Regions from separate parts of the Paenibacillus chungangensis genome, predicted to be linked through region 1. Evidence: a T-box and tRNA genes for the amino acid it is inferred to sense, from the RefSeq annotation. Region 1 holds a T-box; the other holds one or more tRNA genes.

Region 1 (16,142 bases):
GGGCGTCCTTCGGTCGTCATGTAACAACGACCTTCGGGACTGCCCCTTCTCCAAGGGAGTTATTCACTTAATGTGTATATGCCGCCACATTGTCTGTATCGACAGCTTCATGCAAAGCGGCGTTCAGGCCGCTGGCAATAATGTTGGCGATATCTTCGATGAACTGATCCACTTCCTTCGGCGTAACGAGCAGATCGTGCCCCATGGGATTCAGCACTTCTTTTACAAGCATCAGACGTTCATTGTCACCCATTTTGTTCATTAAGCCGAATATTTTGTCTGTATCACCTCTCTGCTGCTCCAGATGCTCCGTCATCATTTGAAAGGCGTTGTTCACAATTGTGGAAGCATAGACAACCGTCGGCACGCCGATCGCGATAACCGGGACACCCAATATGTCGGTCGTCAGCCCCTTGCGCTTATTGCCGATGCCGGAACCGGGATGGATCCCGGTATCGGCAATCTGGATCGTCGTATTCACCCGCTCCAGCGCCTTGGAGGCAAGCGCGTCGATCGCAATGACAAGATCAGGCTTCGACTGCTCTACAATGCCGTGGACGATCTCGCTGGACTCAATGCCGGTAATGCCCAATACACCCGGCGCAACGGCACTGACAGAACGATAGCCCGGCGCAACCTGATCCGGCATCAACTCGAAGAAATGTCTGGTTACCATTACATTCTCGACAACGAGCGGGCCCAGCGCATCCGGCGTGACGTTCCAGTTGCCCAAACCGACGATCAACACCCGCGATTGTTTGTTGATCGACAGCCGTTCCAAGAAGGCTTCGAACTCCTTCGCCAAATGTGTGGCCACCCGATCCTGCAAGCCGGTATCTCCGCTCCGCAGTCCGGGTACCTCCAACGTGACGTATTGTCCGATAATTTTGCCAATCGCCTGGGATCCCTGTTCATTCTGTACATGAAGGCGGGTAATAGAGATACCGTTGTCCTCCGTCACATCCGACAGCACACCCGGTATGGGTCCGCCGCCGGCCCCTTCGGCCATCTCCTTCGCTTCAAGCGCAAGATCGGTCCTGACATCATAATGCTTCAAGTCCAGCTCATTATTATTCATAGCGTTAACTCCCCTTCGCATTGGATCATACGCTTATTGTTTACAGAGCTGCCTGTTTCATGCGAAGTAGGTTGAACAACTATCTTTTATACGTTTGTTGGATGTCTAAGGGATGAGCTATCCTCTTGCTTTTTAGTCCAGTGCATGATAATATATTTTAAGTTGTGTTGACTAGATTTTTCGCATGCGAGGAATCTATACTTACAGTGAAGCGAATGCTTAAGAGATACGTTTTACTTGCACAGTATTCTGTAGGAGGTGAATTCCATGCCAAACATCAAATCCGCTATTAAACGCGTGAAAACGAGCGAGAAGCGTCGCGCTCTGAATGCATCCCAAAGATCTGCGCTTCGTTCGGCCGTAAAATCTGCTGACCAAGCCGTCGTTGGCGCTGACGCAGAAGCAGCAAAAGCTGCTTTGATCGTAGCGACTAAGAAGCTGGACAAAGCAGTAACAAAAGGCCTGATCCATAAAAATGCGGCTGCCCGCAAAAAATCGCGCCTTGCGAAAAAAGTAAACGCTCTGTCTGCTCAAGCTTAATATGACAGCAGCAAGAAGCCCCCTGCTGCCACAGTATTGTGGCGGTACAGGGGGCTTTTCGGCTGCCGGCTATATGCCGAACGTCATCTCTTTCTCCGTTCCCAACGACAACAAAAACAGCTCCATACCTAGCGATTTGTCAATTCGCCCCGTCTTCATCGCATAATCTAGATCCGCAATAGAACTGAGCAGTTTACTCAGACGGTTGACATTATACTTTCGGGCCTTCTCCGCTGCAAGCTTGACCGCATAGGGATGGAGCCCCAGTTGACCTGCCATCTGCTGTGGCGAATACTGCCCTTCAAGCTCCTTAATACCTAGCATAATTCGGAGTTGTCTTGCGATCAATGCCGCAATTTTGATCGGCTCCTCGCGCCTGATAAGTAAATTGCGATATAGCGGAAGCGCACGCTGGATGGACATGTCCGCGATTGCATCGACGAGTGCGAATACGTCCTCCTCTACGGTGGACGAGGTAAGGTCTCTCACCAGTTCCTCCGTAATGGCGCCGCCAATTCCCGCATGCAGACAGAGCTTATCCACTTCTTGTGCGAGCTGCTGCATATGATGCCCAATTCGGGACAGCAGCAACTCTGCCGCATCGGACACCATCTTCCTTTCCTGCTGTGCAGCCCGCTTCACCATCCACTGTACGAGCTGAGGACCGTCCAGCTCGGGAAAAGCGACGATGCTTCCCCTTTCCTTCAACGCCTTTACGAGCTTGCGACGTTCGTCAAGCTTATCCGCATACACAGCAAATACGATAACCGACGTTTCCATCGGATTCTCCATATAGTGTAAAACGGTCTCAGGACGATGCTCTACCGACTTTGCCTGATCCTTGCCCCCAGCCGCCATGATCGACGTATCCCTCACTAGAATCAGCTTTTTTGCAGCGAAGAAAGGAATTGTCTCGGCCTCCAGTACAATCTCCTCAACCGGCGTCTCTGACGTATCGTAGCGCGCTATGCCCATCTCCTTCTCGTTGGCAGTGAACATCGCATCTGACAGCATCTCGATAAATTGCTCCATTCGGTAGCGATCCTTGCCGAAAAGCACGTATACCGATCTGAACTTTCCATTCTTCCATTCTTTGAGAGCGTCCTTAATCTCCATCCGGCTCCCCCTTCACTGTTCCCCATACAGAATCAAAGTGTATCAGATTGGTCTCAAAGGTGCAACGAAGAACGCATGACACCAAGGGATGAACCCCCCTCTTTTGAAAGAGGCTCCATCCCTTGGTGTTCTATATAAACATTCGCAGTACAGATCCATGGCTCTGCCTGACGAATGGTCCTACGACGTAAGGAATACGTCGCAGACTGTACTTTCGCTATATCATACGCAATAGGCTTAGTTAATGTGCATCCAAGGGCTGCTTAATGCGGTGCTTTCTGCTCTTCTCGGGTAGAAATCGTGATGACATACTTCTCGATCGCTCCCTGATCCAGAGTCACTTCATACGTAAGCATTCTGCTATCCTCCGACCACACCAGCTTGCCATGGCGACCGTTCTTGCGGGATGTCTCTATGACGATCTCACCGCTCTCAAGCGATATGATCTCCAATTTGTGCTGGTTGATTCGAGCTGTGTACTGGCCGTCCGGTGAAGGAATACCATCCATCGGGATCTGGGCAATTGTATTGGAATCACCGAGGTTCCCTCCGGCAATCCCCATCTCTACTCCTCCGGAATCCGCAACTGACGCTTCTTCCCGTTCGTCGGAGGAGGATTCCATGGACTTGTCGCTGCTGTCATTTTTGGAAGATTCGGGTAGTACAGGAGCGCCATATTGATCAGCTATTTGCATGGATGTTCTGTTTTGCTCGTCCGCTTGGCCGGTTACGTTCACATCGGCTTCTGCGCGATTAAGTCTGTGCTCCAATGCTCCTGTGTCAGAATCTTCAGCGCCATTCCCCTTGTTCATCTGGAACAACTCTCCGGCGGCCAAGGACTGCGATTCCTTCACTTTCATATTTTCGGTAGAAGCGTCACCGTCAGGATCCATCCCTGCACCGGACGTCTCATAGGCATATTGCTTGGCATCGCTCTGCGCTATACGATTGTCCGCGGAGAAGCCACTGTTCATATTCGCTGCGTCATTCCGGCCGCCCGGTGCATAGGTGACGATGAATAAGCCGACAACGACGCTTGCAGCGACCACTCCAGCCATCGATCGCAGGAACGTCCAGCGGACAGATGTAGAAGCAGGCTTCATCATCTGCTTGGAGCTGCGTCGTCCATCGCTAATCTGTTCGCCCTGAGCAGATTCCGATATCGCCGAACCGCCGGCTCCATTCTGCTCCTCTATACGCTTCAATTCAGGAAGTATGGCATCAACAAGGCTATAGCTTGGAGTCACCTTCGGCAAGCTTGTCAATTCGGAAGAAAGTATCCGAAGCCGTTCGTACATGGCCTTGCAGTCCGGACAATGATGCATATGTGTCATCAATCGTTCATTCTCGGTGTCGTTCAAATCATCATCTAATTGCCTCTGCATGAGCTCCATCACCTCTTGGCAATTCATCCCCGGACACCACCTTTCTGATATTCATGGAGTAGTGCTTGCAACTGCTGCCTGGCTCTGAACAGATAGGATTTCACCGTATTCAAGGGCAAATCAAGCGAATCTGCAATTTCATTGTAGGAGAAATCCTGTAAATATCGAAGCACGACAACCGTGCGGTGGTGCTCCGGCAGTTGGTCGATGGCATGTCGAATGTCCTGATACGTATAAGAAGCCATCACTTGATCTTCTACATCCTGCTTCTCCCGAAATACCAGCTCATGCTCATCGATGGATACTGTCGGTTTTGTTCTTCGAAACTTGTCTATACATATATTTGTGACGATACGCTGGACCCATGTTTTGAACTGCGCCTTTTCTTCATAGGAGTTGATTTTCGTATAAATTCTTATTAGGGCTTCCTGCGCGGCGTCCATCGCATCCTGTTCATTGTTCAATATATAATAGGCTGTCCGATATACATGAGTTTCAATCTCTCGCAACAGAGTAATTAGTGCTTCCCGATCTCCCGATTGAGCGGCTTGTATCGTGCCAGGCTCTACCACGAAGGATCCTCCTCTCTTGCAACCATTAAGACGAACCGGTTGCGCAAAATGTTGCAATCATTTATAGAAATAACGGATTTATAGGAATAAGTACGGAAAATCGATAAAAATAAGTGAGTTTAAACAAACATCCACATTACAGCATACCAAATTATTGGTGAACCGTATAGAGAATTAGGGTCGCCGATTGACCAAAATACCTTCATGTGTGACAGCAAAAGAGACTTCTCCCCCGTCATCCGTCCGCCACAACTCTGCGCCAGACGCACTCACGCGATCCAACACATGAGGATGGGGGTGCCCGTACGTATTATAAGCGCCTACGGAGACAACGACGGCATTCGGCCGCCAATAGGCAAGCCACTCTTCGCTAGTAGAATACCGGCTGCCATGATGCGCAAGCTTCAATACATCAATGCCGACGCCGCCCGGTTCATTCTCTTTGCCTCGCGATAACTCTATGGCTTTACGCATCACGACTCCTTCGGTTGCAGCGTTAATATCGCCGGCAAAAAGAAACGTCCTGCTGTAAAGCGTGACGGCGACAATCAGGCTTGCTTCGTTCTGGTCCTGCACAAGCGGAATCGTATCATTCAGCTCTCGTCCTTCTCCTAACACAAGAAGCTCAGTATAAGCATCCAACTGCAGAGTATCGCCAAGCGTAGGGGCATGCAACGGAATGTGCCTGTCCAGCAGCATTTGCAGCAGCTCCATGGCGTCGGAAGCTTGCTTAACCGTTCCATTCCACCATACCCGCTTGATCGGTATGACGTCTGCTACCGCCCTCAACCCGCCAATATGATCGCTATCGAGATGAGAGATGACGAGCAGGTCAATCTCCTTTACGCCACGCTTCATTAATAACGGCACAACGACTTTGGCTCCGACCTCGAACGGGTCTCTGCGTTCCCTCCATTCCTCGCCGGACTTGCGGAACGAGATTGTCCCTCCGCCGTCGATAAGGATATGCTTTCCTGAAGGTGTTCGTATGAGTGCAGCATCGCCTTGACCGACATCCAGGAAGCTTACTGTAGCCCGCGTATCCAGCTTGTCCGGCATATAGGCATAGCCTAGTAATATGATGGTAGCCGTCATTCCCATAGCGAATCGATACGTACTGGCACGGCGCACCGACCCGCCCTCCCATGCGGAAGCATGCAAGCGTCCCGTGTCTAACGGGACAGTCTGCTCCTCAGCCAGCTGCAGTGCCGCAGCTTGTGAATGCCGTGCATGGCGCCAGCTGGTCATTAGACGAAAGCCTGTTCCCGCTAAGAGCAGCCACGCAGCAATCCACCAGACAGGCGGAGAGCTCCAAATGATGAGCAGCCCGGATTGCTCCGACAACCGCTCTACGATCCAATATGTGCATGCATTGACAAGCCGGCACAGCTGCGCGATCCAGCCAGCTCCCGTCTCCCATATTGGCATGACGAGCATGGAGGCTGTTCCTAGCGGGAGCACGATCATGCTGACGATCGGTACGACGACTACATTCGCAGGCAAGGACAGCAGATGGAATTGATTGAAATAATAAATCGTTAACGGGAAGGACACAAGCTGGGCGACGATGGAGACGGACAGCAGATCGAATAACGGTCCGCCGCGGCGCCAAGCCGGCATCATTCCTCTTACCGCAGGCACACCCGCTATTAATCCCAACGTAACGATGAATGACAACTGGAAGCTGACGCTGTCCAAGTAATAGGGATCCAACAGAAGAAGTCCGACAGCTGCGGCGGCCAGCAGATGGAGCCCATCCTTCAGCTTGCCCATCCGCGCTGCAGCGAGCCCCAGCATCGCCATCACCCCTGCGCGCATGACAGAGGGCGCAGCGCCCGCCAGTAAGACATAGAAGGGCACAGCGGCCATCAGCACCGTTAATATTCGCTCCCGGCGAAGACGAAGCAGCTTCAGCATGCCGCCCAGCACATACATGAACACGCCGACGTGCAGACCGGATATGGCCAGAATATGCGTCAGTCCCAGCTGAGCATATTGCTGGAAGCGGCCGGGATCGATGTCCTCGCGCAGACCGAGCAGCAGCCCCTTCATGTACCCCGCCTGCGGCCCGGGGTACAGCTCCTCCACGCGCGCGCCGAGCCATGCGCGCGCAGCGTCTACGCGGCCAAGCAGCGCGGCCGTGGCGGCCGTGCTCGCTGCCGGACGTGCCGTGACGGCGGCGGCGCCCTTCGCCTGCAGCAGCCAGTGGATGCGCTGGCTGCGAAGATAGCGGCGGTAGTGAAACCCGCCGCTATTGCTTGCCGTGGCCGGCCGCGCCAGCTCGCCGGTCACGGCAATGCGGTCGCCGCGCTGCCAGGCCGCGGCGATCGCCTGCTCCGGCTGCGCAGCGAGCCGGAGCTGTACCAGCAGCCGCTCGGCGCCCCCCGCGAGCGGCTCATGGCCCCCCACATGGACGGCATCCGCCTCCATGTGGAAGGTGACGCGGTCGCCATCGACGTCGACCGCGCTCACGATCGTGCCGAGAGCTTCCGCAGGATACTTCGCTCTCGGCCCCTCTCTCTCTGCCGTCGCTTGCAATGCCGGCAGCGAAGTGACATTGGCGGCATCCGCCCACATTCGCTGCCCCGCCGCCAGCATCAGGGCAAGCAGGCAGACGGCTGCTAGCCGCCAACTTACCCTCTTGCCCGCTATAGCCGCGATGGCCAGCAGCGTTGCCGCCGCTGCTATGAGCAGCACGCCGCGAAGCGGCAATGCGGCAGCCGCCGTACTGCCGCTTACCCAGCATGCGGCAAACGATACAATCGGTCTCTTGTTCATACTCACGCCCCCCTGAGATCTACTCTCCATTACACTGCTAACATAAGAAAACGCCTGACGGCGTCCTTTTACTGCTCTCTTCAAGCTCGCATACTCCCTTTTGGAGTCTTCACTCTTACCCTTTTTCGACTCTCCAACCACTCTTACGGCTGCCATCGAGCTTATTACGTCTCCAATTCCACTTTTCCTGCTGTAACGGTTTGCCTTGGAGCCTATTTCACGCAGTAACATACGATATCGCACTTTCTACGCTCCATAAGCTCCAGGGCATTCGTTAGCCAGCATAATAGCCCATTATGAGCCAAATAAGCACTGTGGCAACCGTCCATCGCCTGCAGCTCACCGTCCGCCTACTTTTCCCCCTCCAACCGAGGCTACATCTCTTGCAACCAGACAACTAGCTACATTCCGTGCTCCAACCCCAAAATTATATAAATTCTATTACCAAAAAAAGACCTCCAGCCGCATCTCGCGATGCTGCTGGAGGTCCTTCCTCACTGCGTAACTTCCATTCCCGCCTGAGGAGGCGGTTCATAATGATTCAATTGGCGAAAAACGATGCCTTTCCCTGCCATCAGATTATGGACCTTGTCGCTATCCTTCGGATAGCTGCGATGATAGACAATCTCAACGATGCCGCTGTTCGCCAGCATATTAGCGCAAGTCCAGCAGGGCTGATCGGTCACATACACCGTGGACCCTTCGCGATCAGCCCGATCCGTGAACAGCAACAGATTCTGCTCCGCATGAATGGTGCGGATGCAGCGCTGCTTCTTCACCATCTGCTCCTTGCCGTCGATCAGTTGCACTTCATACTGTTCCGCAATCATGCAGCCGGCTTCCTCGCAATCCTGTACGCCCATTGGAGCACCGTTGTATGCCGTGCCAAGCAGCTTCTTCCCCTGCACGAGTACGGTACCAACATGCCTTCGTGGACATCTGGAGCGTGTCGATACCATATAAGCAATGTCCATAAAATACGTATCCCAATCTTTTCGGAGGGCATCATTTCCCGTTGCCATTCCTGCTTCTTCCTTTCTCTTGCTGTTGCTGTTGCTGATGCTATTGCTATTGCTATTGCTATTGTTTCAATCTTACCCTAACTCCAATTTGTACTCAAGATTGCTGGCTGGCTGCTATCGCCGCTTCCAGATCGGCAATAATGTCGTCAATGCCTTCCGTACCGATGGACAATCGAATCATGCCAGGCGATACTCCTGCAGCAATCTGCTCTGCTTCGGACAGCTGCTGATGCGTCGTGCTGGCAGGATGAATAATAAGCGACTTGGAATCGCCGACATTGGCAAGATGAGAGAACAACTGGACACTGTGAATCAGCTTCTTGCCTGCCTCAAGTCCGCCCTTAATGCCGAATGTCATAATGGCTCCCGCTCCGTTCGGCAGATACTTCTGCGCCAGATCATAGGAAGCGTGGCTTGGCAAGCCCGGATAGCTTACCCACTCTACCGCATCATGGCCTTCCAAAAACTCGGCGACAGCTTGCGCATTGGAGCTATGCCGTTCCATACGCAGATGTAGCGTCTCCAGCCCTTGCAGCAGCATGAACGAGTTGAACGGAGACAAAGCGGCCCCCATGTCTCTGAGCAGTTGAACACGAGCCTTGATTATGTAAGCGATAGGTCCCACTGCATCCGTATAAACAACGCCATTGTAGCTTGGATCCGGCTCGGTCAAGCCGGAGAACTTGCCGCTGGCCTTCCAGTCGAACTTGCCGCTATCCACGATAATGCCTCCGATGGAAGTGCCGTGTCCGCCGATGAACTTGGTGGCGGAGTGAACAACAATGTCGGCGCCATGTTCAATGGGACGGCAAAGGTAAGGACTCGGGAACGTATTGTCGACAATGAATGGGATGCCGTGCTCATGCGCGATCGACGCTACGGCTTCCAAGTCAATCACATCGCCTTTGGGGTTGCCGATGGTTTCCGCGTATACCGCTTTTGTCTTTTCCGTGATGGCAGCGCGGAAGTTAGCCGGATCGGATGGATCGACGAATTTCACATGAATGCCCAGCTTAGGCAATGTAGTGGAGAACAGGTTGTACGTTCCGCCATACAGACTTGTGGCCGAGACGATCTCGTCTCCTGCACCTGCGATATTGAGTATAGAGTATGTAATGGCAGCTTGACCGGAGGCGACGGCAAGGGCGCCAGCACCGCCTTCCAATTCAGCCACACGCTTCTCGAAGACATCTGTTGTCGGATTCATGATACGCGTATAAATATTGCCGAATTCCGACAACCCGAACAAATTTGCCGCATGATCGGTATCTTTAAAGCCATAAGACGTAGTTTGGTAGATGGGGACTGCACGAGACATCGTAGTAGGATCAATCTCCTGTCCTGCGTGCACGGATAATGTTTCCAACGAGTATTTTCTCTCTGACATCTTCTTACTCCTCCTAAAATTGACAATTAGCTCTCCCTATAGTTGGACGCTTGTTTTCATTCTCTCATATTCACGGTAATGCGACAACGCTTTCTTTCACTCCAGCGTATAATCTCTCGCCAATCCCCTTCACTCTCATCAAGTCTTCTGTGGATTGGAACGGTCCGTTAAGTTCTCTATCGTCAACAATCGCTCTCGCTTTGGTTGGTCCGATTCCCTTCAGCTCTTGCAGCTCTAGCACGGAAGCCTTATTGATATTCAGCAGGCCACTCTGAACCTGCCCCGCTTCCTCGACATCCCTCGGCTTGTCAGTGATCTGTTCGCTTCGTTTAACTGACTCGTCCCGCAGTTCGCTCGCATCCCTCCCTCCATTTTGTGTCGCACCACCTTCCTTTCCTTCAATATTCCCAGATTCCTGCTGCTGCAATTGCTTCAGCGCATCGGCAACCGCATCGTTCAGAGGAATCCACTCCTCAGCAGTTGGCTTGCGTTCCATGTAAGCAGCCGCTATAAGAAGGATCGCTCCCGTCACGCACGCCGCAATAAGGAGTTTGGCGCTTGATCCGCTTTTTTCGGCTCGGCTCATTTTTTCATACCTCCTTGTTCGATCATCTTCATCAGTGGTTTTAGACATATGGAACAAGTCTTGCAGAATAGGATAAAAAAGCACTACAAATGGAATTGCCGATATAGGAGGGCTTAGCATGAATGTTGGTTTTATTGGAACGGGCAGCATGGGTAGCTTATTAATAGAAGCCTTTATTTCTTCGGATGCGCTCTCACCTTCCGAGATAACAATCAGCAACCGAACGATCGCCAAGGCAGAGGCATTAGCCGACCGCTATCCCGGCATGAACGTAGCCTACAGCAATGCTGAAGCCGCTTTGAACATGGATTATATATTTCTGTGCATCAAACCGCATGAGTTCAAGCAGGTCGTGCAGGATATTCAAAGCAGCGTTCATTCCGACAGTATCGTCGTATCCATTACGAGTCCCGTGCTCCTGTCGCATCTGGAAAGAGAGCTGAATTGCAAAGTCGCAAAAATCATCCCCAGCATAACGAATATGGTTCGAAGCGGAGCTACGCTGTGCATGTATGGCGACAGCATGACCGAACAAGACAAGTCAGACCTTGAACAACTGTTTTCTTTCATTAGCGAGCCTATCCGCATTGAGGAAAGCTACACGCGTATCGTATCCGACCTTTCAAGCTGCGGTCCTGCTTTCTTCGCTTTTCTGCTTCAGCAATTCGTGGACGCTGCAGTCGAAGAGACGGGCATACCGCGCGATGGCGCGCTGCAAGTGGCAATCAACATGCTGCATGGTACAGGTCTCCTGTTAACGGAAGGAGGCATGACACTCGAGCAAATCCAGCAGAGAGTTGCGGTTCCAGGAGGAATAACGGCCAAAGCGCTTTATATGTTGCGCCAAGAGACGGAAGGCATCTTTAATCATCTCATTCGGACGACGCATACCAAGTATAAGGATGACTTAGTGAAAGTTTCCAATGCTTTTTGCGGCGAAGAGGTGAACGGACAATAGCTGTTCTTCAGCTAAAGCCGCCCACCTCTTCGGGTTGCTTTTATTTAGTTTGCAACGATATTTACCAGCTTGCCTTTCACGACGATGACTTTACGCACCGTTTTTCCGTTTATCAAATCCTGAACTTTGTCCAGCTCTTTAACCATCGCTTCCGTATCCGCTTCATTCATATCAGCAGGAATAGATGTGCGCTCAACAATCTTTCCATTCACTTGCACGACGATTTCAACTTGTTGATCGATTGTCCAGGCTTCATCGTAAGCAGGCCATTGCGCATAGGTGATGCTTTCATTGTGTCCAAGCTTTTCCCACAGTTCTTCAGCGATGTGCGGAGCAATCGGGGAAAGCATCTGCACGAAGTTCTCCATAGCTTGCTGCGGAAGCTTCTCGGCTTTATAAGCATCATTCACGAAAATCATCAATTGGCTGATGACCGTGTTAAACCGAAGATGATCGTAATCGTCCGTAATCTTCTTAATGGAACGATGCCATGTACGCATGAATGTTTCACTTGCTTCTTCGCCGCCGATCCGCTCGTTCAGGCTGCCATCCTCATTCACGAACAATCGCCATACACGAGCCAAGAATCGGTATGATCCTTCTACCCCGTTCTCATTCCAAGGTTTCGTCGCCTCCAGCGGCCCCATGAACATTTCATACATACGAAGCGTATCTGCGCCGAATTCATTCACAATATCATCGGGATTAATGACATTGCCGCGGGATTTGGACATTTTCTCATTGTTCGTGCCCAGAATCATGCCTTGGTTCACCAGCTTGTGGAACGGCTCCTTCGTATTGACGACACCGATATCGTATAGAACTTTATGCCAGAATCTCGCGTACAACAGATGCAATACAGCATGCTCGGCGCCTCCGATATACAGGTCTACCGGCAGCCATTCCTCCTGCTTCTCCGGCGAGCATATTTCCTTATCGTTCTTGGGATCAATGAAACGCAAGTAATACCAGCAGCTGCCGGCCCACTGAGGCATGGTGTTCGTCTCTCGACGTGCCTTCATTCCTGTCTCAGGATCGATCGTGTTCACCCAATCCGTCACATTCGCAAGCGGCGATTCCCCTGTTCCAGATGGTTTAATCGCATCGACATCAGGAAGAATAAGCGGCAGTTGATCTTCAGGCACCGTCTTCATCGAGCCGTCTTCAAGATGCAACACCGGAATCGGCTCGCCCCAGTAACGCTGCCGGCTGAACAACCAATCGCGCAGGCGATAAGTGATTTTCGATTTGCCTTTGTCCGTCTCCTCCAGGTGCTGAATCATGCGAGCGATCGCTTCTTCATTGTTCAACCCGTTCAGGAATTCTGAATTGATATGAACACCGTCTCCCGTATAAGCTTCCTTATCAATATCTCCACCCTGCACAACTTCAATGATAGGCAGGTCGAATTGCTTGGCGAATTCCCAGTCTCGCGTATCATGTCCCGGAACGGACATAATCGCGCCTGTACCGTAACCAGCTAATACATAGTCTGCGATCCATATCGGCGTTCGGGCTCCGCTCACAGGGTTAATGGCATATGCCCCTGTGAATACACCTGTCTTGTCCTTCGCTAGATCAGTACGCTCCAGATCGCTCTTGCGCGCAGCCGCTTCCTGATAGGCTTCCACAGCAGCCCTCTGCTCAGCCGTTGTAATGCTTGCTACCAGCTCATGCTCGGGAGCCAGTACACAGTAGGTGGCACCGAACAGCGTATCCGGACGTGTCGTGAATACGACTAGCGAAGCATCATGACCGTCGATCGGGAACGTCACTTCAGCACCTGTGGATTTCCCGATCCAGTTGCGCTGCATATCCTTGATGCTCTCGGACCAATCCAGTTCCTCCAGATCCTCCAGCAGTCTTTCCGCATACTCCGTAATCTTCAGCATCCATTGCCGCATCGGCTTGCGGATGACAGGGTGTCCGCCACGCTCGCTCTTGCCGTCAATAACCTCTTCATTGGCCAGCACTGTACCCAGCGCAGGACACCAATTGACGGGAACTTCAGCGACATATGCCAGCCCGCGCTTGTATAGCTGGATGAATATCCACTGCGTCCACTTGTAGTAATCAGGATCCGTCGTGCTGAATTCGCGATCCCAATCATAAGAGAAGCCCAGCGATTTGATTTGTCTTCTGAAATTATCGATGTTCTTGAATGTGATGTCGCGCGGATGCTGACCGGTATCCAGTGCATGCTGCTCTGCGGGCAATCCGAACGCATCCCAGCCCATTGGATGCAGAACGTTATAACCTTTCATTCGCTTATAGCGCGATAGGATATCTGTAGCCGTATAGCCTTCCGGATGACCGACATGCAATCCGGCTCCGGATGGATACGGGAACATATCAAGCGCATAGAACTTTGGCTTGCCGGACTCCTCCGACGTTTTGAAGGATTTGTTCTCATCCCAATAGGTTTGCCACTTTGGTTCAATCGCTAAAGGATTGTAACCATGACGCTGACTCTCTTGACCCATACTTCCAACCTCCTCATTGTGCATACAAAACAAAAAACCTCCCGTCCCCAGCGGTTCAACGCTAGGGACGAGAGGTTATTCTCCCGTGGTACCACCCTAGTTAGCATGGGGCATGCTTTGCCCTATGCTCACTTCAAGCCTATATCGCAGGCCATGCGACGCGCTTGCCCCGTCTTGAGAAGACGGCTTCACACGCTGCTCCGAGGCGAGCTTCCCCGTCATCAAGGTCCGGCTTCCACCATCCGCCGGCTCTCTAAAGCCTTGAACATACGCGTACTATTCCTCATCAATGCATATTCTATAAAAAAACAATTACTATCGATTATATAAGCTAACAATTGAAAGTGTCAAGTTTTGACGCCGCTTCCTCCCATTATGAACACTCTGATAATAAGGAGCAGTAGGATAGTATGCACGGCCCCTCCCATCCAGGTCCATTCAGAAAACAGAAGTACAAGCCAAATACTGGCCGGGATAAGCTGAACGATAAACATAAGCAGCAGAAATAAAATCAATAAACCATCGTTGGACTTTAGATTCATTTTACTACGAAGCCATAAAGTAAGCATAAGCAATGCGCCAATTCCGGAACAATTCCAGCCCCAGACCTTGACGACAGAACGCTCGGAGCCAGCTTCCGGCCCAAGAAAGTCAAAGTTAAACAACCAATCATTCCAATAAAGTAATCCTGTTAGGATGGATAATACGCTGATTATGATTATTAGCCTTTGCTTGCTTTTACGAATACGCGCACTCTCCCTTCAATTCTCGAATCTTATATTTTTTTGTCCGCGCCAGCCCAAAGGCCAACGATCCCGTAAGCGATCGACACGATTATGATGACGATTAGCGGCCATGTCCAGCTGCCCGTCCGGTCATGCAAATAACCGAACAAAAAAGGTCCCGTTGCCGCAAGCAAATAACCGACGGATTGCGCCATTCCAGATAGCTTGGCGGAAATCTCGCTCGTACTTGCCCGTAATGCAAAGAACATAACGGCAAGTCCAAATCCGCCGCCGACTCCCAATCCAAGCAATATCATCACTGGAATGACGAACCCCGCACTTCCTACTAACAAACCAACATAGCCTGCTACAAACATCGCTGCCATCAGCAGCGCAAGTCCCCGCTGGCTCTTCTGTTTTCCTGCCACTATCGGCACAATGAATGTCGATCCCATGCTGATGACCTGCATAAGGGACAGCATCCAGCCCGCACTGGTATGGCTAAGCCCTTTGTCCGCCAGAATCGTCGGTATCCATGTGACATTGACATAAAAGCAAAAGGATTGCAGTGCCAGAAATAGAGATACCATCCAAGCCAGTGTCGATCCCCATACACGCCCTCTTCCGTTGCTTCGTGATCCTGCAATAGATATTGTATCCACGGTTCGGCGTCTGGAACTCTTCGTCAACTGCACCCATACGATAGTTGCCGCAAGAGCGATAACTGCGCATGAAGCAAGCGTTCCTGCCCAGCTAATGCCAAATCCGACCGTCAAAGGATAGCTAAAACCCGAACCGACTGCGGCTCCTAAATTCATGGCAACTGTATATATCCCCGTCATCAAGCCAATGCGTTCCGGAAAATCCCGCTTCACAAGACTGGGTAAAAGTACATTCGCAAAAGCAATTCCCGCTCCGATCAATACTGTACCAATAAATAATGCTGCCGATCCTGCTAATGAGCGAACAATGATGGCCAGTGTCAATAAGATCGTAGCAAATAACAGCGTCCGTTCCAAACCGTATTTCGCAGCGGCGGTCGGTGCGAAAGGAGAAAACAAGCCAAATGCAAGCAGAGGCAAAGTCGTTAGCAACCCCATCGCTGCACCAGAAAGACCCAAGTCATTCTGTATTTGCTCCACAATGGGCCCCACTATAGTAATTGGCGCACGCAACACAATGGACAGTAAAATGATGCCGCCAACCAAAAGCCAAACTCCCTTTAAATCAATATCTCGAGACTGATAATCAACAGGTGTGTTCGATATGTCGGACTGATCTCTGCTGCTCATATTTGTCAATAATCCACCTTCCGATTCATGTAAAAAAACGACCTCGCGTATGTTCATCACTTCGTATCCCTATTGTTATCGAAGGATGCCGGCTATAAGCATATCATATGGAACTTGAAGATGCACTCCTCGTCCTTAACTGTTATACTAAGCTTCATAAGATGAGATGAAATGAGGAATTCGATAATATGTCAACTGCGTTCAGCGCTCTAGGTATCCA
Region 2 (16,142 bases), on a different contig from region 1:
GGCTTCACGGGAAGAAGGTCGACCCGTGATGATGAGATTGAAGCTGACGGGAGAAGGACCGCTCCACAGCAAGCTTGCTGATGTCGCCGTCGTCGCCGACATGCTTGAAGCACTGCAAGCGGAGCTTGCGACGGAAGATATGACTTCTTGGATCTTCGTGTATGAGCTGGAGCAGCATACCTGCGAGTCCCTGGATTGGCCGGCGTTAGAAGAAGAAGAGAGCTTCGTGGGGGAGTTGCTTCGCTTAGCCGGAAGACTACAGAGTGACGAAGCCGCATGGCAGTCGTTCACAAGCCAAGCACTGGGCGGAATCGCCGCACATCCCAAGCTTGGTCATCTGCAGCGCGGCAAGTGGAACAATCCTTCCAGGGAATGGCTGGAGCAGGCAATCAGACTTGCGGTGGGACATATCGTGCGCAATACGGGAGCCGGGCGTGAATGAAGCGGAATCCGAAGAAGAGAGGTTGCAGCTGCGGATGAGACGGGAGGATACGGATGAGGATAGTGTCAGTTGATGTAGACGGGTTCGGATCGATTAACGGACAATCGTTGGCTATGGATGGCGCTGTCGTCGTTGTGTACGGGCCTAATGAAGCCGGGAAGAGCACGTTATACCACTTTATTCAGACGATGCTGTACGGATTCCCGCGTCGCTCGCGCCCGGACTGGCATGAGCCGCTGCTTGGCGGACGACACGGCGGCAGGCTGCGGTTCCGTGATGCGGACGGAGCCGAATTCGTCGTGGAGCGGTATAGTGACAAGAGAAGCGGATTGCCATACGTCCGATGCGTCAGCAGTCCGAAGGAGGGAGTAGCAGCTACTCAAAGAAACTGGACAGGCAACCAGCAGGAATGGGAACGAATGTATCTTGGCGGTGTGAATGAGCGGCTCTACCGACACTTATTCGCAATTACGCTGACTGAGCTGCAAAATGTGCATGCATTGTCCGGTAAGGAGCTTGGCCAATACCTGTATCAAGCCGGTTGGGGCGGCGGCAACGAGATCGAAGCGGGGCTAAAACGACTGCAAGGGGAACGTGAGCAGCTGTTCAAGCCCCGCGGTACGACGCAGCGAATGACTGCCGAGGTGCGTCAGCTGGAGCAGCTTCGCGCAGAGATACGTACCGGCGGCAACGCCATAGACCGTTATAACGAGCTGACAAGCGAGAGGCTGCGTGTGCTTACGAGACTGGAGGAGCTCAAAACCGCAATACCATCTGCCGAACGCGAGCATAAGCTGACTGTCAGCGCATGCGGCGGCCATTCGTTATGGCTGGCATGTCGGCGGCTGGAGGAGGAGCGGGAACGGTTGGCAGAGGCTGAACGATTGCCCGAGGGCGCGGCAGGCAGCTGGAAGGAGCTGCAGAATGCGTGGAATGATCTCAGTGAAGCGGCATTCCGTCTGGAGCGCGAAGCGGAGTGGCTGCAGCATAAGCGCAGCGGCTTAACCATTGACGAGAGGCTGATTGCGGTTGAAGAAGAAGCTGCTGCTCTGCTGTTGGGCGCGGAACGAATGTCGATGCTGCGCATCCACAGGGCGGAATGGCAGGCGGAGTTGCAGGGGCTGGACGAGACGATTGGATCGCTCATGCTGGGCATCTCGCCAGAGTGGACGGAACGCCAGCTTCGCGAGCTGCACGTATCCATCGGCGATCGGGATAACGTGCGTACGCATAGAGAGTGGCAGCACAGCATGCAGTTGGAGGAAGAACGACTTGGCGCTGAAGCAAGGTCGCTTAGCGGACAAGCTATTGAAGCAGAACAAGGGCTGGAGCAGGCAACCCGTCTATTGAACCGAGCGAAGGAGCGATGCGAAGCGACGATTGAAGGCGAGGCACATCTGCTGCCGTTGAACGAAGAGCAGCTTCGCCGCGCTTGGCAGAGGTTGGAAGAGGCACTGCGGGAATACGAACTGGATGAAGTAAGGAGCGGGAGTCTGAAGAGCGATGCTGGGGAGCATGGACAAGGTGTTCCCGGGAAGCTGTCGCTGCCGATGTGGACAGCGACTACAGCGTCTGCAGCGGCGGTCGGGGCGGCGGTGTCATCCGCAGCCGGCTTGGGAGGGCAATGGATGACGCTCGCCGCAATCATTGCCGGCGTGATTGCCCTGGTCTTGTTGGTGCGACAAGTTCGACCGTCGGGACGCGGAAGAAGACGTTCTTCTGCCCCTTCCGTCTCCTCCGGCCGGGAGGGGAGTCGCAGCGGAAGACGATCCGCTGCGCGAGACAGACTTGATCTCGCGCTAGAGGCTATCGTTCGTGACTCCGAGACTTTATCCGCCGGGCTGGAGTGGTCGTCTGGTCGTCTCGACGCGATCTCTCGCATGCGGACTGTGCTGCAGAACGCGGTTCAGGTGCGCCTGGAGGCGCTTCAGGAGCATCAATTGCAGCAAGGGCGCTGTGAAGAACTGGAAGCGCGCCTGACACGCATCCGAAGAGCGCTGTCCGGACGTCAGGAGGAGCTCCAGGCGCTGCAGACGAAGAGAGAGAGGGTCGGCACGGAGTGGCAGCGCTGGCTCGCCGATCACAGCCTGCCGACGTCACTTACCCCGTCAGCTGCGCTGGAAGCTTTCGAACTGGCAGAACGTGCCATGCAGCAGCTGCGTCAATATGACCGATTGGAAGCGAAGCTGGCCCAGGCTGACGAGGAAATGAGCGTATTCAGGGAAGAGGCGGAACGGTTATGCTCGATGTCGAGGGAAGCTATGAAGCTGCTCGATACGGATTGGATTGTGGCGCTTCGCATGTTGGAGAGCGAGATTGGAGCGCATAGAGAGGCCTGGAAGCAAGCGGAAGTCTGGCAAGGGGAGGAGCAACGGTTGCGTATGGAGTTGTTGGCTCTGGATGCGCGCAAAGACGAACTTCGTGCCGCGAAGGAAGTGATATTGACTCGTTCGGCTGTAGACAGCGAAGAGGCTTATGCCGTTCTTCTGGAGCAGCAGCAGCGCTTGCGGCAGCTTGATGAGGAGTATCGCGCTCTTAAGCTGGAGCTGACTGCCGGCATGTCCGAGCAGCGCTACGAGGAGCTTCACCAGCTATGGCTTCAGCATGATGAGGAATCGTTAGCGGAGCTGCGAGAGGCTGCGCGCCTAAGATTGGTAGCACTCCAGATGGAGGAGAAGGCGCAGCATGAAGCAAGCGGGCGGTTGCAGCAAGAGATTCATGGGCTCGGATTGGCAGATCGCAGAGAACTGCAGGCTCGCCTTAGCATGTCGCAAGCGAGGTTGGACGCGGATGCGGAACGATACGCCGTATTGTCGCTCGGCATTGCTCTCATTGAAGGAACCAAGTCTATCTACGAGCAAGAGCGGCAGCCGTCCGTTCTCAGGCGCGCCTCCCGCTATATAGCAGAGCTGACGGAAGGAAGATATGACACGGTTGCGCTTCCTCCGGATGGCAGCGGGTTAATACTCGTCGGCGAAGACCTGAGAGAGACGCCGAGCGATGCACTCAGCAGAGGAACGGCTGAGCAGCTCTATCTGGCGATGAGGCTGGCGCTGCTTCAGGAGAGTGCGAAGCATGGTCCCTTGCCGCTGCTGCTGGACGATCCCTTCGTCAACTTCGATCGTGACAGGTTAAGGGCGGCGGCGAAGCTTCTGGGCGGCATGTCGGCGGACAGGCAGATTATATTGTTCACATGCCATGAGCATGTGCGGGAGGAGTGGCTGAGCGTGTGTAAGGGAGCGCGGTTAGTGGAGCGGCAGGCGATCAGGAGCGGAGATGCGTTATTCGCTTGCGAATGATAAGGATAAGCCATCCCATACTGATAAGACCGAACAAGGGATACAAGGTGGACAGCAGCGGCCCGAATCCGATCTGGCTGGCGCAGTAGCAGATAACGAGAATGCTGAATGTAATCCATTGCCGTGACAGCTTCAATCTCTCCTGCAGCTGCAGCGTTAAGCCGTATATATCGGCAAGCAGCGTCGTGAAGATTTCCGAGAAGATCAGGAAGACATAGATGAACTGAATAGAGTAGCCCAATTGCTTTGCAATGCCGCCCATCGGAATAGAATATTGCTGAATGCCGGGCATATGGAGAGATAACGCAATATGACCGGCCAGCAGCATGAATCCGATCCCTATTCCTCCGACCCAGGAACCTAGCGCAATCGTTTTACGATCTTTTATTTTCGCCCCTAGCGGTACCAATACCGCCTGTGCCAGCGATAAGTTGAAGGCAGTATAAAGGAATGGCGACGCCCATGCGGCCCACGGGGAATGGTCTGTGGCCAATGTAAGAAATCTGCCCGAGCCTGGTCGCTGGTAGGTGTCAATCATGACGATGACGGTGAACAGGAGCATCACGGGAACGACAATTGCATTGACGGCAAGAATTGCCTTCATTCCTTTTCGCAGCAGCAGGAAGCTGGCCGCAATGGTAAGCAATAACCCGATCTGGTAAGGGATATCCCAATGCTCATAAAATATTGTGCCGGCTCCGGCCAGCATGACCGCCGTGACGCCAAGCAGGATGACAAGCATGAAATAGCTGATGATCGTACCGTAACGGACGCCGAACAGGGCAATGTTCAAATCTTCATAGGATTTTGCCCTTATTTCGCTGGCAATGATCATCATTTTGCTGCCTAGCCATATGAATAGGAAGGTGGACAGCGTGATTGTCAAGGAGGCCCAATAACCGAATCGCGTGAAAAACTGTAAAATTTCTTGTCCCGTTGCAAAGCCTGCGCCAACGATCGTCCCCATATACGTCGAGGCTATCTGCAATACTTTCCATGTCCGCTTCTCCATAGCTTGCTTCCTCCGTTCGAACTGGGCTTCTATATAGAAGGTATGTACAAGCATATGGAGGCATGACTAAAAAACACAAATCGAAGCTAACAATTCCGACATAAGAGTACTTTCAAAACAAGAAAAAGACAGTCTGCAGAGAAAAAATTCTCGACAGACTGCCTGGCAGCCAGTAAAATATGGCATGGATTAATTAGCTTATCCTGAACAGTTTCATGGATACGACTTCATTGTTTTTGGGGTCAATGTCCAGCTTAAGCATGGCACCCCTACCCTCATAAGCAAGCTGATAGTCGGTATGCTTGTCTGGTTGGCCTAGCTGTTCCAGCACCTTCTCCGATTTATCCCCCACCTTCACGTCCATAAGTCCCGGTTGGATGCTGCTGTCGTATACTTCTACGAATTGCACGAACTGTTTATCGTCGAAGCCGACAGAGAAGCCATCGTATTCCAGTATATGAAGGCTCCCTGATTTCTCCTCCAGCTTATAGCTGTCCTTCTCCTGTCCGTACTGATCGACGATCGTTTCACTACTGTCTCCGATGGAGATGCCATGCAGCCTGGGCAGCTCCGAGCTCCAACTGTCTTGCTTTTCATCCTCTCTGGATTCCTCCAGACTGGCACTGCCGTTCTTGGCGGAAGAGGCTTCCAGGGCACTCTTCGGTTCAATGGCTTGCTCCTTATTATTTCCCGCATTCGCGACGAAGGTGGAATCATTCAAATATGTATTTTGGGGGCCATTTTTTGTTGTGTCCCGCTGCTCGTCCTTGACATTGGCATTATTATTATGATTGTTAATGTTCGCTTGTTCCGTCATTTGACAGCCCGACAACAGTATGGCCAGAGTGGACGCGGCAACCCATTGCGTCATGCGGGTGCTTCTGTTTCCCTTTATTCTCTTCATCCTATTGCCTCCATTATGATGTTCTATACAATTAAACGCAACAAGAGCGGATAAGGTTGCTTTTTTTCAGAAAGAGATGTTGAAATATATGATGGTTTTCATTAATATGTAACGAAAAGGCATTTTGGCGGAGGTCATGTAGGATGGAAAAATTAAAGCAGCGTATAATGGAACAATCGTCCGTGCTTTCAAATGATGTATTGCGTATGGATGCGATTATTAACCAACAGGTTGATCCAGCGCTTACGATGGAAATGGGTCATGAGTTCGCCAATAGATATGCGGAAGACGGAATTACCAAAGTTGTCACCGTAGAATCGTCGGGCATACCGGCAGCGTTCACGACTGCATACGTGCTGGGAGTGCCACTCGTATTCGCCAGACGCAAAAAAACACTCATCGCGGATCCTGATGTTTATTGTGAAAGGGTTCCTTCTTTCACGAAGGGTATAGTAACCGATATTATGATATCCAAGCCGTTTTTATCAAAAGAAGATCGTATTCTGTTCATAGACGATATTATCGCCAATGGCGACGCTGCGCGCGGATTAATTCGAATTATCGAGCGTTCAGGCGCAACGCTGGCGGGAATAGGTATCGTCGTGGAGAAGGCGTTCCAGGCAGGGGGCAAGCTATTGCGCGAACAGGGCATAAGAGTGGAGTCTCTTGTGCAAATCGCTTCTCTGGATAATGGGGAAATTACGTTCAAGTAAGAAGTACCAGAGTAACTTCCCTTTCCCGAAGGAGCAATATCGCATATAATGGTAATGAAGTGATTGAGGGGAGGCAGGAACAATGGGAACGATGTCTGCGGATTTTTTGATTGGAAAACTTGCCGATGCCAAAACTCATTTCGAGCGAGCGCTGGACTGCAAGCATACGGAATTTGATGATTTGTATCCCTATATGGTGGAGCATCCTCAGTTTTTTTGGTACAAAAGATACGTAGCTTGGTCTGAGCTGCTTACCATTGTGAAGCTTTGCGATGAGCTATCCGTTGAATGGAAGAAGCAGTTCACCGACAAGCAAAGCCATTATATTGCAAAGCGTGTCATGTCTTCGCGTGTATTGGACGAGTGGTTCGAGAAGAATGATTCCAGAGAACATGTCGGCTAACATGCGCCAATGAGCAATACAAGGGGTCTCAATGAACAGCATATTCTTCATTGAGACCCCTCTTCATAAAGGTTGTACATATTGGAGGTAGGGAAGATGGCAGTATCCGAGCAGCAACTGGATGCTTACCGACAGAGCGGCGAGAAAATTAGAGTCGTACGAGACGATATAGAGGCTAACGATGTCTTCGGTATTGTCGTAGCATGGGACAATGCCACAGTTATACTACGCAAACCGAGCCGCAGAGTCGTCAAGCTGAGCCGTTCTTATTATTATATGTCTGCAGCACAGGATAGAGTGCTTCCTGACGGATTGTTCCCGTCGTCATGATGCATCAATATGAAGGAGTGAGTAGGAATGAAGTGTCCGGTATGTAACGATGTGCGGATGAGAGAAGTGGAGAAGGATAACGTGCTGATTGATGTATGTCCCGATTGCAAGGGCGTGTGGCTGGATCGCGGCGAGCTGGAGAAGCTGCTGCAAGGTGTTCATGAAGTGCGGCAGGAATATGAACGTATGGAGCAGCAAATGCATGAAGGCCCAACTGGCGGTATGGGCGACCAGTCTTCTCGACCGGCACCGCCTGCCGGTGCGCCGCAACCGCCGGCAGCTGGCCATTATCCGTCTTCCGGCGGATATGGCGGACAGTACAATCAGCAGCCGCAGGGCGGCTTCGGAGGAGCTGCGGGAGCGCCTGGTTATCAGAATTCTCCTCCGTCTCAAAGCGGTTACCCGAGCTCGGGACAATATGGCCAACAACAAGGCTACGGATATGGACATGGACATAGCAAGTATGGTTACGATAAATATGGCCGTCCGTATAAGAAGAAGAAAACGGTGCTCGACGTTTTTGGCGATTTGTTCGACTAGAAGAAAAAAACGTTCTCATGAGATGACATTTCTCCTGAGAACGTTTTTTCTGTTTTCTGTTGAAATCATATAATATCGCTCGTCTCGTTCCGTTCTTGCCGAGATCGACAAATAAAAAAACCTTCATTCTGAAGGGTTAATTGAAAAGTATGGTGCGGTCGAGAGGACTCGAACCTCCACGTCATTGCTGACACTAGAACCTGAATCTAGCGCGTCTGCCAATTCCGCCACGACCGCATGTTAATTTATCGTACGAGAAATAATATACCACATTATTATTAAGGGAGTCAAGCTTATTGTTATGATTACCAAGCAATTGGTCGATTGCCGTATTGGAACCATTATTGATATACTAGACACTGGAAGCAAATAATGGGAGAGAAGGTGACCGTATTGTTTAAAAAAATCGCATCCGATGCGCTTGGCTTGAGCGACATTGGCAAAGTAATCGACCGAAAGGATTTCGACAAAGTCGATTCAGACGATTATGTGCTGCACGAGGAAGGCGAACGCATTTACTTCATTATTAAATCCAAAAAAGACGAATATTGCTTCACGAATCTGGCTCTCATTCATCTTGACGGCGAGAGCGCAGTCAGCAGCAAGCGTGTGCTGAAGCGTTATAGCTACGGTAGGAACGATATCTCCAACGTCTACTTGGAGACGGCAGGACGCGTCGATCTGGATGTGGAAATCAAATTCGTTATTGGCAGTACAAGCTTCTCAATCGACGTAGACAAAAATCAGATAGAGCAAGTGAAGGATCTGTACAAGGCGCTTCTGAAAATATCGGATATCAAATCACATAACGCAGAGATGCATCACTTCTCCAAAGTAAGTCTGGAGATGGCAAAAGGGATTGTAGAAAATCAATCATCCGTCGGCGGAAGCGTAAATCTCGCCGAGCAGTTCAATATAATCAATGCCTCCAGCTATGAATGGATGAAATCGAAGTATGCGGAATATCATGTGAAGGATTTCGGCGACGTGTTCGAGAAGTTTATTAATCAATAGGTATTCTGCCCTTTATAGAAATGAACGAAGCCACTTCCGAGGGAAGTGGCTTCTCTATGCATGAAAAAAGCTCCAGAGCTGCCTTAAGGCAAATCTGGAGCCGATCGTTCTGTAAGTTGGTGCGGTCGAGAGGACTCGAACCTCCACGTCATTGCTGACACTAGAACCTGAATCTAGCGCGTCTGCCAATTCCGCCACGACCGCATATTGAAGTGACGAATTTTATATTAGCACGGCCCATAGGATAGCGTCAATCACTTCTTTAAAGTTTAAATTTTCCGCCAATTTGACGAAGATAGAGCCAAAATGAAATCAACTTCATAAATAGGTAAGCGGCGGGAATGATAAACGATGTGGCACGATTCTGGATGTGTTGCTAGAAATAATGAATGGCGGGATGTGATGATCATATTATGAATATGTGGATAGGAAAGAAGAAGAGGTACATCATAGTCGTATTGGCGCTACAGATGGTAATCGCATGTCTGTTCGCAGGAACAACGAATGCTGGCCCTATGCTGGCGGAGAAGGATGAGCGTCCTCGAACAGTCGCCGTTGTCATTGACGACTTCGGGAATGGCATGAACGGAACAGAGGAGATGCTGAAGCTGCCTGTCCATATCACCGTAGCAGTTATGCCTTTCATGCCTACGACGAAGCAGGATGCCGAAGAGGCGCACAGGCTGGGACACGATGTCATCGTACATATGCCTATGGAGCCCAATAAGGGGAAGAAGAGCTGGCTCGGTCCCGGAGCATTGACGACAGATCTGAGCGACGAAGAAGTCCGCAAGCGGGTGGAGGAGGCAATAGCGAATGTGCCTCATGCCACCGGGATGAATAATCATATGGGTTCCAAAGTAACGGCGGACGAGCGGATGATGCGGATCATATTGACGGTATGCAAAGAGCGAGGCTTATTCTTCCTGGATAGCAGAACGACTTCCAAGACAGTCGTGCCGAAAATAGCGGAGGAGCTCGGTGTGCCTCTGCTGTCCAATGACCTCTTCCTGGACGATGTCTACACGGAGCAGCATATCGCGAAGCAAGTATCGCAATTGAGTAAGCTTCTGCATACGAAGCCCAATTGCATATCCATCGGACATGTAGGGCCACCCGGGAAAAAAACGGCAGTCGTGCTGAAACAGTCGATTCCCCGCTTCGATGCGCAATTCGTCAAGCTTTCCGATATGGTGCAGACGTTATTGGGCAACCCATTGATACTGTCTGATTCCTGAGACGATCGCCTTGGCTATCTGGAGTTGACCGGCGGAACTTGTGAGCATATTGACGTCGACAGGATTGCTTATGAAGCCCATCTCAACAATGACGGCGGGTTGCTCGACCTTATTCAACAAGTAGAATGTACCTCCTGTTATAGGAAGCTTGTTCGCATTCTGCTGCCTGTTGAGCGCATTCTGCAGACAGAAGGCTAGCAGCGCGCTCTCTCCCGTAGGCTGATGAAGTACGACGGGACCGCGAACAGAGCGGTTCCGTCCCCAGTTGACATGCAAGCTGATGAACAGTCGGCTGTCCATCTCCTCCGACAGCTGCCGCCGTTGCGTTAAGTCTTTAAAATGTCTTGAACGGCTATGATGCCAACGATTGTCATCGCTTAGAGCATAGTCTCCGGTTCGATTCATGGCGGCCGGAATGCCTTCGCTGCGCAGGAGGACATACAGCTTTCGTGCGATTGCAAGATTAATGTCCTTCTCCCGTATATCGCCTTGCGAAGTGCCGCCATCTATTCCGCCGTGACCGACGTCGATCAGGATGACCGGATGAGGCAGCGTCCATTGCTGCTCTGCGGCTACCTTCGGTTCCTCTTTCACCGCGACCGTACCGGAATATGTGCTAGCCGATGCCGTGTACATGTTCATGATGAGTAAACCGGCTGTCGTGAAACCGATCAACAGTCTGTTTATGAATTGAATTGACATTATAGATGCCTCCGAACGTTGAATTAAATTGGAGAAGCTGTAATCTTTAGCGTGGCTTATTTGACAGCTGCTCATACATGATTAATTGACGTCCGAAGAGGGAATGATAGTGGTAAAGCGTCGAAGGCGAAGGAGGAGGAGCGCGATGGGAGACCTGGTGAAATATTTGACGGAACAATTCGTGCAATTCATAGAGACTCCCCATGAACAGCGCAAGCAAGCCAAAGCGTCAGCCAAGGCGACGAAAGAGCCTTGGCTGACGAGATGGTTCGGCTGGGGACCGGTCGGTATGCTGTTATGGTGGAAGAGCAAAAATCATGATGAAGAATAAAATTGCCCGATTTTAGAAAGGGAATAGAAGGGTATAATTCTGACCAATTCCACTTCCTGATCGGAGTAAAGCTTGATATAGAGCACTTGATCTTCCCATAAATCATATCCGATAACAGACCAAACGTATTGAACCGATTCACTATACAGTTCGGCTGTGTATCTGACTTCCAGTTTTTTGTTTTGCAAGGCTTGAAGGAGAGAGCTGCCATCGGATTCCAATGGAATAGGCGCTTCGGTCAGCCATGGCATCCGATCATAAGGCTGGAAAGAAGGCAAATCCAACTGAGATGCCAATGAGGCATGAGGGTTTGTTACCCCATGTCTTATTGGCATGTCTAATTCCAGCTCGGTTGCCTTCTTTACATCTTTCTTCGTTATGGGCAGAAGACCGCCATGCACAGGATCGGCATACAATGGTTCCTTGTCTAGCTTCCATTGCCATAAGGCAAGGAACGGATGAATGTATAAGGGTTGGACTATGTCGTTGGGCAGAGACTGCCCTGTATATTGCTCTATAAGCAGCAAGGAAGCGGCATGGAAGGGATGATAGGGGCCATACCCGTACTCGCCCAGTTCATATCCTCCTTCCGGAACGGCATGAATGATCATGTAGCCGACAGTTTCTTCATCCTTCGTAAGCACGACAAGCCAGCTATGCGTTCCAGGGCCAAGCGGCGTTATTTGCATTGAAGACTCACGCCAATTCTCATATGCTGTGCCGCTATCCGCAAGCCTATCCACCCATGTCCTCGCGCGCTCTTCCAGAGAAGTAACATCTTGTCCGCTTCTCGAGCCGAATGTGGATGCAGGCTGCTGGAAGGCCAATAACAGCATAGCAGCCAGCATCCCTGCCGCTGTCAATCTTATCCATGGCTTGGCCATTTCAATCACCTCCCCATTAGTGTAATGCAGCACGCGGAAGAAGGTTGTTGCAACGTGTCGCGGAAATGCCGACAAAGAGCGGCCTTTTTTTGGCGCAATCCGTCTAATGGGCTTAATGAATGCCCGGCAGATGAAATATGCCGCAGTTAATGGCAGATGCCGTCACCCGGGGCTCGAATTGCCATCTGATCTCTGCCTCTCTTTGTCGGTATTGATTGCGAATAGCTTCTTTATTCTCCTCTGTCGCATGCTCTACTAACGGTTCATAATAATCGCTGATGCGCTGCAGCTCGTCTTTCAGTCGGGTAGTGGCATCTTCCGCCCAGCTGTAATCATAGGAGCGAAGCTTCCGTTCCAGCGTCTGCTCTACAATCGCCAATGCCCGATTATACGAAATACCGTTTTTGGCAATATGAATGTTGGATGGCAGCTTCATCGTTAGCTTACACGCTTGCAGGCGGTCATGGAAGCCTTCGACGCAATGTCCCGTCACAAGAGATACGCCGAAGCTGTGTATCTCCTCGCGCTTCCGGTCGCAAGCGAACTCTACCCGTATATTGACCCCTAGCCATGCTGTGTAGGGTGTGGACTGGAGGGGATGTCCGCTTCGCTTGTCGGGTTCCTGGAATAAGTAAACGTAGCTGCCTCCGGAGCGTGCTGCCTGGAACAACTGCTCCAGCCTCCTCGATCCGAAGTAGAGATCCTCCCTCGGCATTCTTGCCTGCCCTGCAATACTGGTATTGAGAAAGCCAAAGGAACGTCCCAATGCGGCATCCGCGGCCGCCGTCCGTGCATCGGGCGGAGGTTCCCCGCCCGCTTCGGCTCCCTTCTCCTGTGCGTCGAACTTGCTTCTGTCAGTGACGAACAGATAGGACATTGTCTCCGGCTCTGCTCCTACTCGATCGACGAAGCTCCAGTAATAAGGCCTGTTCGTCAGTTCCCGATCGGCATCAGGAGACAGCTTGACCGCAATGTGATGAGGCGACTTCTCCAGAATAGAGCAGCCGGTCGCCTCCAGATAACGTTGAACGTATTTATGCACCTGCTTCTCATTCATGTTTTCACCTCCACCGATACACCAAGCTTGTCCATCTTGATCATTGGATCAGGGCTTGGTGCATAGGGATTGCGCCGCGTGCTCACATCGTTGCGGATTTGACTGAGGGAGCTGCCGATCTGATTCAGTTCCCGGTTCAGCTCCTTATCAGTCTGTGCTTGAAGCAAGGCTTTCGCCAGCCGTTGTTCCACAGTTGCTTCTCCGCTCTCGAATCTCTCCAATATATGGTCCAACTCGCCGATCACCAGCTCGAACAGATTGATTTTCTCATGGAGCAGGTTGACGATATGCTCTTCGATCGTGCCCAGCGTGCACAAATTATAGATGCGCACGTCTTCGGTCTGTCCCAGCCGGTGCACTCGCCCGATACGCTGCTCTACCCGCATCGGATTCCACGGCAGATCGAAATTGATCATATGGTGACAGAATTGCAGATTGATGCCCTCGCCGCCGGCTTCCGTCGCAATGAGTACTTGAGCCCGCCCGCGGAACAGATCCATCATCCAATCCTTCTTTCCCCGGTTCATGCCGCCCCGGTAAGGCACGGCGATCATATCATGTGAACGGAAAAATTGTAGTAAATATTCCTGCGTAGCACGATACTCTGTGAAAACAATGACCTTTTCATTCATTTCCTTTACAAGCTGGAGCGCTTTCTCGGCTTTCGTATTGGCAGTTATACTTCGAATTTTCTCCACCAGTTCCCATATTTTGGGGCGAATCGGAGAATCTTCAGCAGATTTCTTGAACAGATTAACAAGCGTCAGGAAGACCGCATCCCGGCTGCTGCATACTTCTCTCTGCAGCGTTACGAGCGACAGCATGCTGCTGAGATCTCCACTGCTCTCGTCATAGCGTTCCTTGACGAAGCCGGTGACGGCATCGTACAGCGCTTTCTCTTCATGGGACAATACTAGCGGGATGTTCTTCACATACCGTTTTGTGAAGTGAATGCCTCCATCGCCTCGCCGATTGCGGATCATGACGCCTGAGAGTGCCTCCTGCAGCTGATCCTCGTTTTTGGGCAGCCGCTTGTCCACGACGAAGTTGGCAGCGAAGTCGCTCTGTCCGCCAAGCTGTCCCGGCTTCAGCAGCGTAATGAGATTGAATAACTCGTCGAGATCGTTCTGTATCGGCGTTGCTGTCAGCAGCAAGCAGTATTTCTTTCTGAGCAGATTGGCGAATTGGTAGTTGGTCGTCTTCTTGTTCTTCAGCTTATGCGCTTCATCGATAATGATCAAATCGTAGTCCGTGCCGAGCACCAGCTCCCGATGAGGCTCCCGCTTCGCGGTGTCTATCGAAGCGACGACGATGTCGTAACCCCAGGTATGCGACTTTTTTTGAGCGACAGCCGAAATGCCGAACTTGCTGTTCAGCTCGCGCACCCACTGTAGCACCAGCGAAGCCGGAACGAGAATGAGGGCGCGCTTGACGAGACCGCGCACCATATATTCCTTGAGCACGAGGCCCGCTTCTATCGTTTTGCCTAGCCCCACCTCATCTGCGAGAATGGCTCTACCTCCCATTTCATGCAGCACCTTGCTCGCGGTGCTGATCTGATGGGGCATCGGTTCGAATTCAGGCAGGGTGCGTAAGCATTGCAGCTCTTCGAAGTTTTCAACCCGCTTCGCTTCCTCGGCCTCCATCGCAAGTTGATAGAGCGTCCAATCATCCCATGGCCCGTTGCGGGATATCCGGTTCTGCAGCTCCTGGAACCATGTCTGGTCGCATTGAAGCTCGACTAACGGGTGGAGCTTGCGCACGGCTTTGGAAGAGGCGCTTCCCGTTGACTCCTGCCCCGTCGATTGATTGATCGTCATATGTGAACGCTCCTTTGTGGACAATAGAGAATTAATTAGTCATTAGTATGGCCTTCGTTGTAAATAATAATAAGAGAGCAATGAAAAAAGAGGGTAACAGAACAAAAATGATAACGTCGAAATACAGCCACGAAGGTTTCTGAATTTTGCCGCAATTCATTGATCTAATCAATATATAGTGTGGTATACTCTTAAGTATCTCTACATATTGTTGTTAATTTGTCGATCTTGTTGTATCCACTCCAGTACAATCATTAATTGAGGAGCGTGTGGTCATGGGAGCGCTTGAGGGATTAAGTGAAAAAATATTTTTGGATCGCTATGCAAGAAAAGCCATTGATGCCGCAAACGTAAAGCCTGGCGATACAGTGCTAGCATTAGTGAAGGACGATCCCAAATTTCCTGTTAAGGAAGTGGGAGAGGTGTTAGCACGAGAAGGCGAAAGCTTGACTCTGCGGCTGAGAAGCGGAGAAGAAGTGAAATCGTCATTGGACCGCGTGACATTGCCTCTCGAGAATACACCCGCCGAGATGTGGGACCGACTCGCCGCGTCGCTGGCATCCTGCGAAGGAGAGCGTAAGGAACAAGAGCTATGGAGAGAACGATTCCGTTACTTGCTGGATGACTGGAAGCTGGTGCCCGGCGGTCGAATTGCAGCAGGAGCCGGCGCGAACGGCGAATTGACGCTCTTCAACTGCTATGTGCTTCCTTCGCCGGTCGACAGCCGTGGCGGCATTATGAAGACGTTGACCGATATGACCGAGATTATGGCGCGAGGCGGCGGAGTTGGCATCAATCTGTCTTCGTTGAGGCCGGCCAGAGCGCCTGTCGCGGGTGTGAATGGTTCCTCCAGCGGCTCGGTGTCCTGGGGTGGCTTGTTCAGTTATACGACAGGACTGATCGAGCAGGGGGGAAGCCGTCGAGGAGCACTTATGCTTATGATGCACGATTGGCATCCCGATGTACTAAGCTTTATCGCAGTGAAAGAGACGATGGGGTTGATTACGAATGCGAATTTGTCCGTATGTCTGAGCAATGCTTTTATGAATGCGGTGAAGCATGACTTGGAATGGGAGCTTATCTTTCCCGACACGAAGGAAGAGGGATACGATGAGCTGTGGAGCGGCGATATCAGTGCGTGGCGCAAGCTGGGGAAGCGTGTCGTCACTTATCGGAAACTGCGTGCCCGTGAGATTTGGGACCGGATCATTGCCTCCGCCTGGAAGTCGGCAGAGCCCGGCGTCGTGTTCATGGATCGCTACAATGATATGTCCAACAGCTGGTATTTCAATCCCATTGTAAGTACAAATCCTTGCGGCGAACAGGGCTTGCCGGGCTGGGGCGTCTGCAATTTGTCCGCAATCAATTTGTCAAAGTTCTACGACGCCGAGCGGCACGATGTCGATTGGGAGGAGCTGGCGAAGGTTACCCGCTGGTCGGTGCGCTTTCTGGA

Evidence for each region. The T-box of region 1 lies ahead of leuS (leucine--tRNA ligase). A T-box ahead of a tRNA ligase gene usually reads a tRNA of that ligase, here a tRNA-Leu.
Region 2: it encodes a tRNA-Leu, which carries the amino acid that the T-box ahead of leuS (leucine--tRNA ligase) is inferred to sense. The anticodon was not compared.

What each region holds. Positions count from the first base shown of each region.
Region 1 covers NZ_JBHTJZ010000005.1:407,668-423,809, reverse strand. Annotated here, with positions in the region: gene gpr (GPR endopeptidase) at 68-1,078, opposite strand; gene rpsT (30S ribosomal protein S20) at 1,346-1,618, shown strand; gene holA (DNA polymerase III subunit delta) at 1,688-2,734, opposite strand; gene ACFQ2I_RS04310 (anti-sigma factor family protein) at 2,998-4,146, opposite strand; gene ACFQ2I_RS04305 (RNA polymerase sigma factor) at 4,143-4,691, opposite strand; gene ACFQ2I_RS04300 (ComEC/Rec2 family competence protein) at 4,866-7,469, opposite strand; gene ACFQ2I_RS04295 (deoxycytidylate deaminase) at 7,964-8,491, opposite strand; gene ACFQ2I_RS04290 (homocysteine synthase) at 8,586-9,878, opposite strand; gene ACFQ2I_RS04285 (ComEA family DNA-binding protein) at 9,949-10,464, opposite strand; gene comER (late competence protein ComER) at 10,583-11,422, shown strand; gene leuS (leucine--tRNA ligase) at 11,467-13,905, opposite strand; T-box leader at 13,966-14,204, opposite strand; gene ACFQ2I_RS04270 (CynX/NimT family MFS transporter) at 14,681-15,922, opposite strand; gene ACFQ2I_RS04265 (DEAD/DEAH box helicase) at 16,111-16,142, shown strand, end outside.
Region 2 covers NZ_JBHTJZ010000072.1:26,313-42,454, reverse strand. Annotated here, with positions in the region: gene ACFQ2I_RS22910 (metallophosphoesterase family protein) at 1-442, shown strand, start outside; gene ACFQ2I_RS22905 (AAA family ATPase) at 496-3,741, shown strand; gene ACFQ2I_RS22900 (YkvI family membrane protein) at 3,707-4,753, opposite strand; gene ACFQ2I_RS22895 (hypothetical protein) at 4,947-5,657, opposite strand; gene ACFQ2I_RS22890 (xanthine phosphoribosyltransferase) at 5,801-6,370, shown strand; gene ACFQ2I_RS22885 (hypothetical protein) at 6,453-6,773, shown strand; gene ACFQ2I_RS22880 (hypothetical protein) at 6,870-7,103, shown strand; partial or broken gene ACFQ2I_RS22875 (TFIIB-type zinc ribbon-containing protein) at 7,131-7,274, shown strand; tRNA gene ACFQ2I_RS22870 (tRNA-Leu) at 7,794-7,880, opposite strand; gene ACFQ2I_RS22865 (PH domain-containing protein) at 8,037-8,657, shown strand; tRNA gene ACFQ2I_RS22860 (tRNA-Leu) at 8,775-8,861, opposite strand; gene ACFQ2I_RS22855 (divergent polysaccharide deacetylase family protein) at 9,071-9,895, shown strand; gene ACFQ2I_RS22850 (N-acetylmuramoyl-L-alanine amidase family protein) at 9,860-10,597, opposite strand; gene ACFQ2I_RS22845 (YqzE family protein) at 10,743-10,928, shown strand; gene ACFQ2I_RS22840 (hypothetical protein) at 10,913-11,812, opposite strand; gene ACFQ2I_RS22835 (YqhG family protein) at 11,925-12,869, opposite strand; gene ACFQ2I_RS22830 (DEAD/DEAH box helicase) at 12,866-14,689, opposite strand; gene ACFQ2I_RS22825 (adenosylcobalamin-dependent ribonucleoside-diphosphate reductase) at 14,965-16,142, shown strand, end outside.